DNA from 2 places in the Sphingobacterium lactis genome. Region 2 is predicted to be linked to the other one. Evidence: riboswitches for the same ligand, from Rfam matches in the RefSeq annotation. Region 2 holds a riboswitch; the other holds the start of a gene.
The links. A riboswitch is a leader RNA that binds a small molecule or an ion and turns the genes downstream of it on or off. The one in region 2 is predicted to bind thiamine pyrophosphate.
Positions count from the first base shown of each region.

Region 1: linked by a shared signal. The riboswitch ahead of thiS (sulfur carrier protein ThiS) and the one ahead of thiM (hydroxyethylthiazole kinase) in region 2 are both predicted to bind thiamine pyrophosphate.

Region 1 is NZ_CP049246.1:3,498,857-3,505,219, reverse strand. Features, by position in the region: gene G6N79_RS15335 (thiamine phosphate synthase) at 1-550, opposite strand, end outside; gene thiC (phosphomethylpyrimidine synthase ThiC) at 547-2,361, opposite strand; gene thiS (sulfur carrier protein ThiS) at 2,375-2,581, opposite strand; TPP riboswitch at 2,644-2,743, opposite strand; gene G6N79_RS15320 (winged helix-turn-helix transcriptional regulator) at 2,839-3,177, opposite strand; gene G6N79_RS15315 (MBL fold metallo-hydrolase) at 3,293-4,276, shown strand; gene G6N79_RS15310 (hypothetical protein) at 4,322-5,110, opposite strand; gene G6N79_RS15305 (EamA family transporter) at 5,377-6,240, shown strand; gene G6N79_RS15300 (DUF7218 family protein) at 6,310-6,363, shown strand, end outside.
Region 2 is NZ_CP049246.1:2,207,794-2,214,156, forward strand. Features, by position in the region: gene G6N79_RS09680 (copper resistance protein NlpE) at 1-160, opposite strand, end outside; gene tenA (thiaminase II) at 304-969, opposite strand; gene thiD (bifunctional hydroxymethylpyrimidine kinase/phosphomethylpyrimidine kinase) at 956-1,795, opposite strand; gene thiE (thiamine phosphate synthase) at 1,792-2,424, opposite strand; gene thiM (hydroxyethylthiazole kinase) at 2,408-3,214, opposite strand; TPP riboswitch at 3,273-3,365, opposite strand; gene G6N79_RS09705 (NAD-binding protein) at 3,407-5,092, opposite strand; gene G6N79_RS09710 (TIR domain-containing protein) at 5,093-6,363, opposite strand, start outside.

The DNA.
Region 1 (6,363 bases), 1.3 Mb from region 2:
ACCCCACTGGATCCGTCTCATTCCAGAGCGACCCAAGGAGCGCAACGCCATTGACGCCATTTTTCACGACCTCTTCCATATTATCCTTATGCATGCCCCCAAGTGCGATCAGCTGTACAGCGTTATTGGTCCGCAACTGGAATTCCTGGAGCAGGGTGGAATCAATGCCGTACCCGGGTTTGGAGATGCTGGCGTAGAAAGGGCTCAGAAAAGCATAGCTCCAAATGGGGGTCAGGTCGTTGAAATCCTGGAAGCTATGGGTCGAGGTGGATAGCGCATAGCTGTCAAACTCGACATGCCGATTGGCCTTGCGGTCCTGTTCATTCAAATGGATATGCTGGAGCCCAAATTCCTGGGCATATTCCTGATGGGATTGCAGCACCAATCGGGAATGGAAGTTGCTGTCAATTTCCTGGATATAGGTTTCCAGGTACCGGGCGGTTTGGCCATGCTTTCGGATGTGTAACTTCTGCAGGCCCTCCTCAAAAAGGAGGTTCACCCAGCGTGTTTCATTGAATTGCTGATGGGGTAGGGTGATGCTCACGATCATAGGTAAATCTCTTTTCCGTTTTCAATAAATTCCTTGGATTTCTCCAGCATGCCAGCCTCGGTGGCTTCCCGGATTTCCTGCGTAATTTTCATGGAGCAGAACTTCGGTCCGCACATGGAGCAGAAATGGGCAACCTTTGCGGCGTCGGCAGGTAGGGTTTCATCATGGTACTCTCGCGCCGTGTCGGGATCCAGGGAAAGGTTGAACTGATCTTCCCAGCGGAATTCGAAGCGCGCCTTGCTCAGGGCATTATCGCGGTACTGCGCACCGGGATGTCCCTTGGCCAGATCGGCGGCATGGGCAGCCAATTTATAGGTGATGACGCCATCTTTCACGTCTTTTTTGTTGGGTAGCCCCAGGTGTTCCTTTGGTGTCACGTAGCATAACATCGCACAACCGTACCATCCGATCATGGCCGCACCGATGGCGGAGGTGATGTGATCATATCCAGGTGCGATATCGGTGGTCAATGGGCCCAAGGTATAGAATGGTGCCTCATCACAGGCTGCCAGTTGTTTGTCCATGTTTTCCTTGATCATGTGCATGGGCACATGTCCGGGTCCTTCGATCATGACCTGCACATCGTGCTTCCAGGCAATTTTGGTCAGTTCACCCAGCGTTTCCAATTCTGCAAACTGGGCGGCATCATTGGCGTCCGCAATCGAACCCGGGCGTAGCCCATCCCCCAAGGAAAACGCTACGTCGTACTGCTTCATGATCTTGCAGATATCCTCGAAATGGGTGTACAGAAAGTTTTCCTTATGGTGATAAAGACACCATTTGGCCATAATCGATCCGCCGCGAGATACAATGCCCGTCACTCGTTTTGCCGTCAGATGGATAAAGCGCAACAGGACGCCGGCGTGGATGGTGAAATAGGAAACACCCTGCTCAGCCTGCTCAATCAGGGTATCCTTGAAGATTTCCCAAGTCAGATCCTCCGGCACACCTTTCACTTTCTCCAATGCTTGATAGATAGGTACTGTCCCTATGGGTACGGGTGAATTGCGGATGATCCATTCGCGAGTTTCGTGGATGTTCTTGCCGGTGGACAGGTCCATAATCGTATCAGCACCCCATCGGCAGGCCCATACAGCTTTCTCCACCTCTTCTTCGATGCTGGAGCTTACGGCGCTGTTGCCGATATTGGCGTTGATTTTCACCAAAAAGTTCCGCCCGATGATCATGGGTTCACTTTCGGGATGGTTGATGTTATTGGGAATGATGGCACGACCGGCCGCTATTTCCTGACGGACAAATTCCGGCGTGATATGTGTTTTCGGTGTATTTGCGCCAAAGCTTTCGCCCGGATGCTGTTGGGCCATTCCCGGCGTTGCCTGTTGCAATTGCTCGATCCGCTGATTCTCGCGGATGGCAATGTATTCCATTTCTGCCGTGATGATCCCTTGCTTCGCATAGTGCAATTGCGTTACATTTTGGCCTTCCTTAGCTTTTTTCGCTTTATGGTTGTAGGCAAAGCGTAGTTCATCCAATCGGCTGTCGGCCAAACGTTGTTGCCCATAAACCGAGCTAATCTGTGCCAGCGTATCCACATCGCCGCGGTCCATGATCCACTGCTCACGGATGCGTGGCAAACCTTTGCGAATATCGATCGATGCCTGTTCGTCGGTGTATGGACCTGAGGTATCGTAAATGCTGATGGGTGGATTCACTTCCAGCTCCCCATTGCTGAGTTTGGTCGGGCTGAGGGTAATTTCGCGCATGGCCACCTGGATGGGGTGAAGCGAACCTGGAATGTATATTTTCCGGGAGTTGGGAAATCCTGCTGAAGTAATGGCTTGATCTTTCATGTCTTTTGTGCTTTTATCCGCCTTGGGTTGCGGTAATGATTAGTATTGAGTCCGATTCCTGTAACGGGCAATTCGCCCAATTCGCCTTTTGGATAACCTGGCCATTAACGGCCACAGCGATTCCTTTGCTATGCGGCTTTAATTCGATAGCAAGAAGCTCCTCCAGATTTTGTGGAGCAGGCTTGTAAATTTTTGATTGATGATTGACGATTAGTAGCATTCCTGTAAATCCATTGATGAATAAAACTTTAGGAATGACTACAGTGGTACAGGACGCACCCATGAAGACATTTTACTTTTCCCTCCGCTAGTATGACCTAGATCAGGTTGTAAGGGTAAAATCTCAGCCTGCTACCTCGTGCAGACACCCCTAAAGTATCGGCAAGATAGGGAATACAAACCAGCAAAAGAAATAATTTTAAGAAATGAAACAATTCCTGGTATCAGGGAAAGGGTTGCATATCCGGCTTTAAACCCCTAACAGCCTATTTCTGCTATATTTTCTTTCTGCATCTGTTTGGTACCCCAAGCATTGAGGTATGTAATAAAGGGGATCAGTTCCTTGCCCGTTTCGCTCAAGGAATACTCAACTTTTGGTGGAACGACCTGATGGACCTTTCGGACAATCAATTGATCGGCTTCCAGTTCGCGTAAGGTCTGGGTCAACATTTTGGTGGTGATATCCTTGATGGTTTTATTCAGCTCACCATACCGGAGCGTTTCCCGTTCGTGGAGATACCATAAAATACGACCCTTGTACTTACCGCCAATCCGTCGAAAGGCGAAGTCCACTGCACAAATTGCCTTTTCTTCCATTTTTATTTATTTGTAAGGTGTTGAAAATCAGTAATGCATACTTTTTCGTCCCTAAGGTACAAAAAAGTACATACTTGACAAAAGGACTATTGGTGCCTAGCTTTGAAATAAAAACATGAACAGAAGAACGGTATTAAAAGCGTTGGGTATCATGGGCATTGGCCTACACGGTTTAAGTCAGGTTGCTTCCGCAAAGGGGCAGGAAGTGGTTAACGGATTCCCGTCACTTCCGATTCAAATCGGAAAAGTTAAAGGGTATATCCTGACTGATGGATACTTTGCTGCAGAAGGGTTGCAGCCCATCCTTGCCCCGGGAATTGCCCCTAAATTATTGTCGGAAGAGATGCGTAAGTACCATTTTAACGAACAAAATATGGAAGGTCCCATCAATGTCCTATTGTTGGAGATCGATAACCGAGTCATCCTATTTGATACCGGTGCTGGTCATTACTTTGGCGAAACTGCCGGCAAATTATTGGGAAATTTGGCAGGTATTGGGATTGCGGCTTCGGACGTGACGGACATCATTATTTCGCATGCACATATCGATCATATTGGAGGGGTATTGAATGCGCAGGGATTGCCCAATTTTCCGAATGCCACGTATCATATTGCAGCACGGGAGTTTGATTTTTGGTTCGATGATAAGCCAGATTTTTCCAATTCCAAAGGTGATAAGGTGGGCAAGGAGAATATTGATTTCGCACGGGCCGTGCTTGGAAAGATCGAGGATCGTTTGCAGCGCATTTCCTATGGGGAGCCCCTATTTAAGAATATAGTGCCTGAACTGGCCGCTGGCCATACCGGAGGGCATACGGTATTTACCATTGGGTCAGCAGGTCGCACCTTGCATTTTACTACGGATCTATTCCATAGTCCGGTGCTGATTTCACAACCTGCATGGGGCACGGCGTGGGATAGTGACTTTGATGCGGCGGTGGAATCACGACAAGAAATATTAAGGAAGCGTGCGACAGACCGACAAGCCATCATGGGCTGCCATTTGCCGTGGCCGGGGATTGGATTTATCGATCAGGAAGCCGAAGCCTACACGTGGAAACCCTTTAACGTTATGCGTCCAGTCCGCTTGAAACTCTAAGCATAGCCGCATAACTACCGCTTATCTGGGGCTATCTGCTGCCGCTTATGGCTTTGGTCCCGTCACGATGGTCAGGCTATCGGTCGGAAGTTTGGTCAGCACAGGATTCTTGATGAAATCAGCGTAGCTATTCTTTACATAAACATGGAGGTCATACGTATTCCAGTTTTTGGTCTCGGAAAGTGAGGGTCGATAGCGTACGATGAAATTTTCCAATTCTTCGTCATCAAGATCGATGATGCCTTGGATACTGTTCTTGTTAAAGATTTGATCGACCTCTATGTTCTCAAGTTCCTGTTGGATGAACTTGTTGGTGCGCCGAGCGTTTATGCCAGCCTTGCTGAACAGCTCATAGAAAAATGTGACGTAAGGTCCGCCAAATGGATTGAGAAGATAGAGGGGAGGCTTGCCATCGAAGTAGATTCCATCCCGAACTGCCCGATCTTTCTTGAGCTTTTCCAAGCTTTGGATCTTGGCTGCTTTGGTGTTTCCGACAATAACAATTTCTTCCAAGACCAAGTCCTTCTTATATAACAGAATCAGCGAAGGCATTGCTCCGGCGACAATCTTTCGCTCCTTCCAATGGGGATGCTGGAAAGCGATACTGTCTGTTGGCTTTGCCGCGATGGAAAAAGTGCCGTCGAATTGGGAGGAGCTTGACGAGTTCGTGTGGAGATTGGTAATCTTTATATCCCGCAGGTAGAGGCTACTGTCGGCTGAAGTAATCCGACCGGTGTACACTTGGGCTTCAACGTTTGAAGCTACCATGAGGGCCATAACCATCAATATTTTCTTATTCACCCGATTGCTGGAATTCATCTTAACTGAAGACATGCTTACAGAATTTATAGTGGCTTACAATTGAATCTAATTTAAATAAACTTTTCCATGATGCATGTTTTTGTAACATAAATTAACAATAAGTTGATAGTGGAAAAACGTTAATCGTGGTCAGGCCAGGTAATCATGTAGAAAGTATAGATTCGTTCAAGGCATATCTGAAAGAATTTTACCGATAACGCAAAAGTACCGTGCGGATATCCTTTTAAAAATGTATTTTAGTCTGCTCCTTCGGAAGTCGGATGTTGCTGCTAATTTTTATGAAAAACTATACCAAAATCGCTGTTACGGCAGCCATTCTTTCCATGGTCTGTGTGCAGGGTGGGGCATCGATTGCCAAACAGCTGTTTCCAGCAATCGGTCCCATTGCGACCAGTGCACTTCGGATCGGGCTTTCAGCAATCCTGTTGTACTTCATCAATCGTCCCAACCTTCGTGGATTGAACCGGCAACAATGGTTTTATTGTGGCGCCTATGGTCTTGGTATTGCAGCGATGAACTTGATCTTCTACATGGCCATTCAGCGTATCCCCCTTGGATTGGGCGTAACGATTGAGTTTATCGGTCCCTTGTTCCTTGCTTTCGCGCTTTCACGAAAATTATTGGATGTGGTCTGGGCATTGTTGGCCTGTTTGGGTATTCTGCTGATTGTGCCATGGCAGAGTGGGAGTTTGGATCCGCTTGGATTGTTTCTGGCCTTTTTGGCGGGTACGTTCTGGGCGGTGTATATCGTCATGGGCAGTCGGGTATCCAAGGTGATGGAGGGCCGACATGCGGTATCCGTAGGTATGATCATTGCCACGATCGCTATTCTGCCCTTTGCCATCTGGGATGGTGCGCTATTCGACGTTACCCCTTCGCTGTTCGGAATGGGGCTATTGGTGGCCATACTTTCTTCTGCATTGCCCTTTTCCCTGGATATGGTGGCACTCAAGCATTTGCCGGCCAAAACTTTCAGTATATTGACAAGTTTACAGCCCGCATTCGGCGCACTCTCTGGATTGCTATTCCTAAAGGAATACCTGACATGGACCCAATGGGCTTCCGTTGCCTGCGTCGTGCTGGCCAGTATTGGGACCACCGTGTTCTCCAAAAAAGAAGATCAAAAAGAGGGTGCGACCTAATCGATATTTTAACCAACGAATTGAAAGCTGTGGTGTTCTTTAATTAGTATGAACCAACACTAAACGATCATGCCAAGAACAAAAACACCACAGATCAAGAAACCCGATACGTATGAAGCCTTA
Region 2 (6,363 bases):
GAACAGTATCTGTGACTTGACTATCCAAGGCTGTAGTCTCTACCGAGTCCTTAGATTCAAGTTGTTTATTTGCATTCGAGGTACAGGCACCGAACGACATAAGCGCGATGGAACCTGAAAAAAGCCAAAGGTATTTCATGAGCGTATTTATTTTTGTCATGATTTACCCAAAAATTGAGCCAAATGCCCTCATTTATTGGGTATTAAGATAATAATTAATAATTCTTTAAAATAAGTAGGTTATAAACTAGATGTTTAAACATATATATCTCAAAAAATTATAAATTTTTTAAAAAAGTAAGATTAGCGATTTGCCAGCCATTGTCTATTTTGGTAGGCAGCATCCCAGAACATAAACTCCAATTCCGAGGCGGTAATGAATGCCTGCCTCATGGCTTCCCGGATTTGTTGCGTCGTATTTTCAGCAAGTTGATCCGTATAGGCTAAAGCTTTTTTAACCCCTTCGGCAAATTCCTCACCACTGTACGTATCGATCCAGTTTTTGTATGGATTTGCATCACCGGTCTGTTGGCTGAGGATATAATCCCCGACTTCTTTATAGATCCAGAAGCACGGGAGGATGGCGGCTGTTGCCACTTCAATGGAATCGAAAGCAACGGTGCTCTTCAGGAAGTGGATATAATGGTGGCAGGTGGGTTCGATGGTGATTTCCTGTTGCTGTTCCAATCCGAATTGCTGGAAATACGCCTCATGGAGTGCTTTTTCAACGACCAGGGCATTTTTTCCGAATTCAAAGAAATCCAATGCCATGTCGATATCCATCGCTTTGGAACCCAGTGCAGCTAGCGCTCGGCCGTAATGTTCCAGATATTTGGCATCCTGCAGCATATAAAACTGAAACTTTTCGAGAGGGAGTGTGCCGCCTTTCAATTCTTGAATGAAGGGCATGGCTAGGATTTTATTATATAGGGGTTGGATATCTTTCCAAACGTGTTCAGTCCATTTCATATGTAATTAATTTTTGAGGGTTAAAAAAATGATTCAAGGGGCCATTCCCTTTCCCGATGGTAAGATCCTTTCCGGCTATGATCGCTTGGTTTACATAGGCGAGTCCCTGTTGGGTGGACGAGGGCAGGTCAAAGCCCTGCGCCAGATAGGAAGCAATGGCCGAGGAGAGGGTGCATCCCGATCCGTGTGTATTCTTGGTGTCCACTCGTGCAGATTCATAATAACGGACAGGCTGGTCCTTTTGGATCAGGAGGGTGGTGAGGGTTTCTGATTTCAGGTGCCCACCTTTCAAGAGGGCTGCCTGACAGCCCAGGTTAAGTATCTGATCGGATACCTTTTCCATGTCCTCCAAGGTGGTAATGGGCTGCCCGGCCAGGACGGCGACTTCGTCCATGTTCGGCGTGATGAGCGAGGCTAAGGGGAAAAGTAAAGATTTGATGGCCGAAATGGTGTCATCGTTGATCAATTTATGCCCACTCGTAGAGACCATCACCGGGTCGAAAACAAGGGGCCCGGTAAAGGATTCCAGTTTTTCTGCGATGATCTCCACCAGCGCCGTGGAATGCACCATACCTATTTTGATGCTGTCGGGATAGGTATCCTCGAAGATACAATCCAGCTGTTCGCGGATGGCCTGTGCAGGAATGTCGAATATATTTTTTACGCCCTGGGTATTCTGTACGGGCAAGGCTGTCAATACGTTCATGGCATAGCAGCCCAGGGCGGAGATGGTCTTGGTATCGGCTTGGATACCAGCGCCACCACTGCCATCGAACCCTGCGATGCTCAGTACGGTCGGGACATGGTATCGGGATGTGTTGTTCATGATAAGCTATTTTTAAGTTCTTCAGCTGCTTTCCGGGGGTCCAGGCTGGAGCAGATGGCCGATACTACGGCGATGCTATTGGCACCGGCGGTGAAAGCTTCGTGTGCATGGGCAAGCTGCATGCCACCAATGGCAATCAGGGGTTTGTCGGTTTGGGTCCGAAGATCCCGGATGCCATGCATTCCCCAGGCTGTAATGGTGTTGGTCTTGGTCGGTGTCGGAAAGATCGGGCTGACGCCGAGATGCTGGACAAAATCCATGTTGTGGTCCTGCAGTTGATCGAGGAGCTCCAGCGACCAGCCGATTTGAAACCTATGGCCAAATTCCTCGTGGATCTGTTGCGGTTGTCGGTCGGTTCGGCCAACGTGGATACCCCAGGCATCCACGGCGGAAGCGACTTCCACATTGTCGTTTATGACCAAGGGGATGCCATACCTGTCTGTTAATGCTTTGAGGGCCATTGCTCGTTGGATAAAAGTTGCTGTATCCAGTTCCTTCTCCCGCAGTTGGATGATATCCACTCCACCGCGAATCGCTTCCTCCGCGACTTGCAGCCAGGGGAGATGCACACAGTCTTTTTCCGAAATCACCAAGTATAGGGGATAGGGGAAATTAGGATGAATGGGCATACCGGCGCATTTTCAGGTTTTCCACGATCTGTTCCTTCGAAAGGTTAAAGAGGATATCATACAGGTTGAGCTGCAGTGTGCCTGGACCCTTTGCCATGCTGGCTGCCATCTCCCCAGCCAGACTGGTAATGGCGACCCCTGCAATGGCTTCATCGAATGGCGATGTTCCAAGCCCCAAGAAGGCACCCGTTATAGCCGTAGCTGTACATCCAAGTCCAGTGACCTTGGTCATCATCACGGACCCGTTCACCACCTCAGCAATTTCCTGATCCGAAATGATATAGTCGATTTCCCCGGATATACAGACAACGGAACCATATTGCCGGTTAAGGAACTTGCCGGCACGTACCGCTGCACTGCTATCCGCAGTGCTGTCGACTCCTTTACCCTTCGTGTCGAAATGCTGCAAAGCCAAGATTTCAGATGCATTCCCACGGATGGCCGTAGGGCGTAGTGCCAGGAGCTCTTTTAGAATATCATTTCGAAGTGTGGAGATGCCAGCCCCAACAGGATCTAGAATCCAAGGTTTATGCAAGGCATTTGCTGCGCGTGCCGCCTTCAGCATATTTTCTGCCCAAGGTTTGCTCAAGGTGCCTATGTTGATGACCAAACTGTCGCACAACTGCAGAACCTCTTCGATTTCCTCCTCGGAATGCACCATAATGGGAGATGCTCCTAAAGCCAATAGCGCATTGGCGGTGTTGTTCATGACCACGAAATTGGTGATGTTCTGCACGAGGGGAGTTCTTTCGCGGACTTGGGACAATAAATGATAAATGTCGTTTTCCATCTTTCTTCTTTTTAACGAAATAATGGCTTGAGGGCAGGAGAATAGCAGTATAAATCGATCACGATCGTTTGCTTTTCCCTACGGCGGTATGATCCGCGTCAGGTTCAAAGGGACTCTCTCAATTCTTTTCAGAATACCCCTAAAGCCAATCAAATATAGGCCAAACTATTTGGAATTTCAAATGCAGCGCACTTACCCTTTCAAAAGGCTCTTGATGCGCAAGATTGTGTCCCGATCCTTCTGCTTTTCACTTTCGCTCAGGATTTCCCAAGGCACCAGTGAGGGGTGAAGGAGCAGTTGATCGTCCCGTTTTTCGCCGAAGGCCCAGCCATTGAGATAACGGTGTGCCATCCAACGGTTGTGCTCAATAATGGCAAGGGTCTCCACCTCAGCTGCTGTAAAGGTGATAACTTCCTTTTCCGGAACGGGCCATTGCCGTTGTGTCAGGATAAATTTATAAGGGATGTGATCGGCTTGCGCGCGATTGGCATCCTTGGCGTCCTCGCGTAAGGTCGGCCAACTCGAGGTGTATCGGGCACTCTCCGAACTCGCTCCGGAAAGCAACGTGGTGTAGTCGTCGTGGATGGCTCGCGCCAGTCGATCTTGCTTCTCACCAGTAATAAATTCCCAATTGGATATATCCTCCAATTGACCGAAGAAATTCAGGCTTTCGGTATCCGAGGCACTCCGCATGATCTTACGGAGACCTTTGCCTTCAGCATTCAGCACATAGATCGGCAGCTTGGATTCCTGTGTTTTATTAAGGATTTCCAATGCAGCGTTTAAATTGCTCTGGTCATCATCGAAGGCACAGACCAGAAGGCTGCTTTCAGTTTTTTCTGTTAATCCTTGATCTGTCAACAGCGCATTGTATGTGCCATCAAAGACATGAAAATGGACCGGAAAAATATGATGCGCCATGGGATACTGTTCCGCGAACAGGCGTTGGTCACGATCTGCCTGCGGACTGTAAATATGGATTTCGGTATTGTTTTCGATGGCCACATGGAATACACGTAACGCCTGAATGACCATGGCTTTTGCGAATTCCCCAAATCCCAAGAATACCAATCGGTTGATATGGGCAACGGATTTCCCCTGCTTGGCAAAATCCAGTGGCAATTGGGCAAAGAACATCCTGGCCATCATCTTGTGAACATTGAAGAAATGGAGTTCCAGCTGTTTGTCCTGGAACTGTATTTCCGCATTTTTCACCAGATCGACCAGTCGTGGGTTGCTCAGGTGCAGAAAGCAACGGAGCTTGTTCGTGCAATTTGACTTCTTATAGATATCTTGAACCGTTTCATAGGTTTCGATGACAGTTTGTTCATTTTCCAGAAAGAGAATCAGGCTATCGGCACGTTTGATACCCGCTTCCAGCAGGGTGTTCTCTTCATCCGCATTGCCGATGATGACCAGATGGCCCATTTTGGTGACTGACTTGATATCCGCATGGGCTGTTTCCTTTTCAATCGCGATGCCCTTTTTGCCGTAATCTTCCTTTAAACTCTTCATCAGCTGCCTTCCTTTTTTCGAAATACCAACACTGATGACATGGTTCTTTTTAACCGATGCCTTCAACAGGTTGATCTGTTCGGAGAACACCTTTTGGATGATCTTGTAGGCGCCGAAGATCAGAATGCCGATAGTGCCGATCTTGGCAACGATCAGTTCCCAAGGTACATCCTGCTGTTCCAAGCCCGTACCGGAAGGATCTGACCCGAAGACGATCTTGATGAGTCTATAGATGCGGTCCGGGAGATACCTTAGCGTATTGCTCTCCGGAAACATCTTGGATAGTCCAATCCAGGAGAGCGCCAGCAATACCACCACGAACAGGATCCCTAATAGTCCTTTCTGTCTTCTTGTCAACTTCATCTATTTTAATTTTGATTTGGCTTCGTTGAGGAGTTTCTCCACCTCAGCCTTCAATTCGTTGTTTTTTATTAAAAGTAACTGTTTTTCTGTAACCTCGACCAGACGTTGCCCAATATATTGCATTTCGGGCTTGCTGCTGTAATGGTTGGCCACCATAGCGCGTGCCAATGGATGGTAGATGTGCGTCACGGCCAATAGCTGCAGGTTCGCGTCGGTTTTGATCGGATAATTTTGCCGAAGGATTTCCAGGATACTCGTTTTCGAACTCGGGGAAATACTCCGCAGGAAAGGATCATCAAAATACCAGGTACTGTAATTCCCAGTAGTATCCACGAATGGGAAGATCGCTCCTGATGCATTGTCGTATTTCTTGCCGTAGAATTTCTCCAGATCGCGAGCCACCTGCTCATTGGACATATCCACCTGTCCCGGTACTTCCCAGGTATTCACCGTTTTCCCGAGCACCAACTCCTCAATGGTCATCAATTTTTTATCGCCCGGAAGCACGAAGATATTCGAAAACTTCTGGTTCATAAATGGCATCGTCAGGATATTTCCTGTACGGGCATCGACAATCTTGGTCACAAATTGCAACCCATTTCCATCATCCTGAACAAAGATTTGCTTGTCATCTTCGGAGAAGTGGAAATATTTGGAATATTTACTCACCCGGATGCGCTGTCCAAAGGGTTTCCCTGTTTCGATGTTCCAGAGCCGCATGTGGTCCGCATCATCCGAGATGGCCAACACATCATCCGCATTATTGAACATCATGAACGGAAATTCAATGGTCTTCAACGAAAAGACTTCCTTGTAATCCGTACTGTTCAACAGCTTGGTACTTCCGTTGTTATCCGTCAGTACGAGGTATTTTCCGGTATTGGAATATCGGCCACTGCTCAGTGTTCCTTTTTCCTCTTTCAGCACCTTTCCACTGTGCGGGTCGACAATCTTCCACGAGCTTAATCCAACGAGGATAGCCTGCGTAAAGTCCGGAGATATCGTGAATCCGGGGATTTCTGCTTTCTCTTCATACTTGAAAATTTGCTTGCCCGTAGCAATATCCCAGGCAGCAAAGCTATTCTTTCCGGTACGGGAAGCGACCTCTTTCTCATCCACCTTGAAGATGTACAATTTGGGTTGAGCATCGATCGCCTTTCCAATTGGTTTGCGGCTGGTGAGATCATAGAAATATGTTTTACCACTCTTGCCTTTCACCAACAGGTTCTTGGTTTTATGCAGCACGATAATAGTCGCGATGTTCTCAGGTG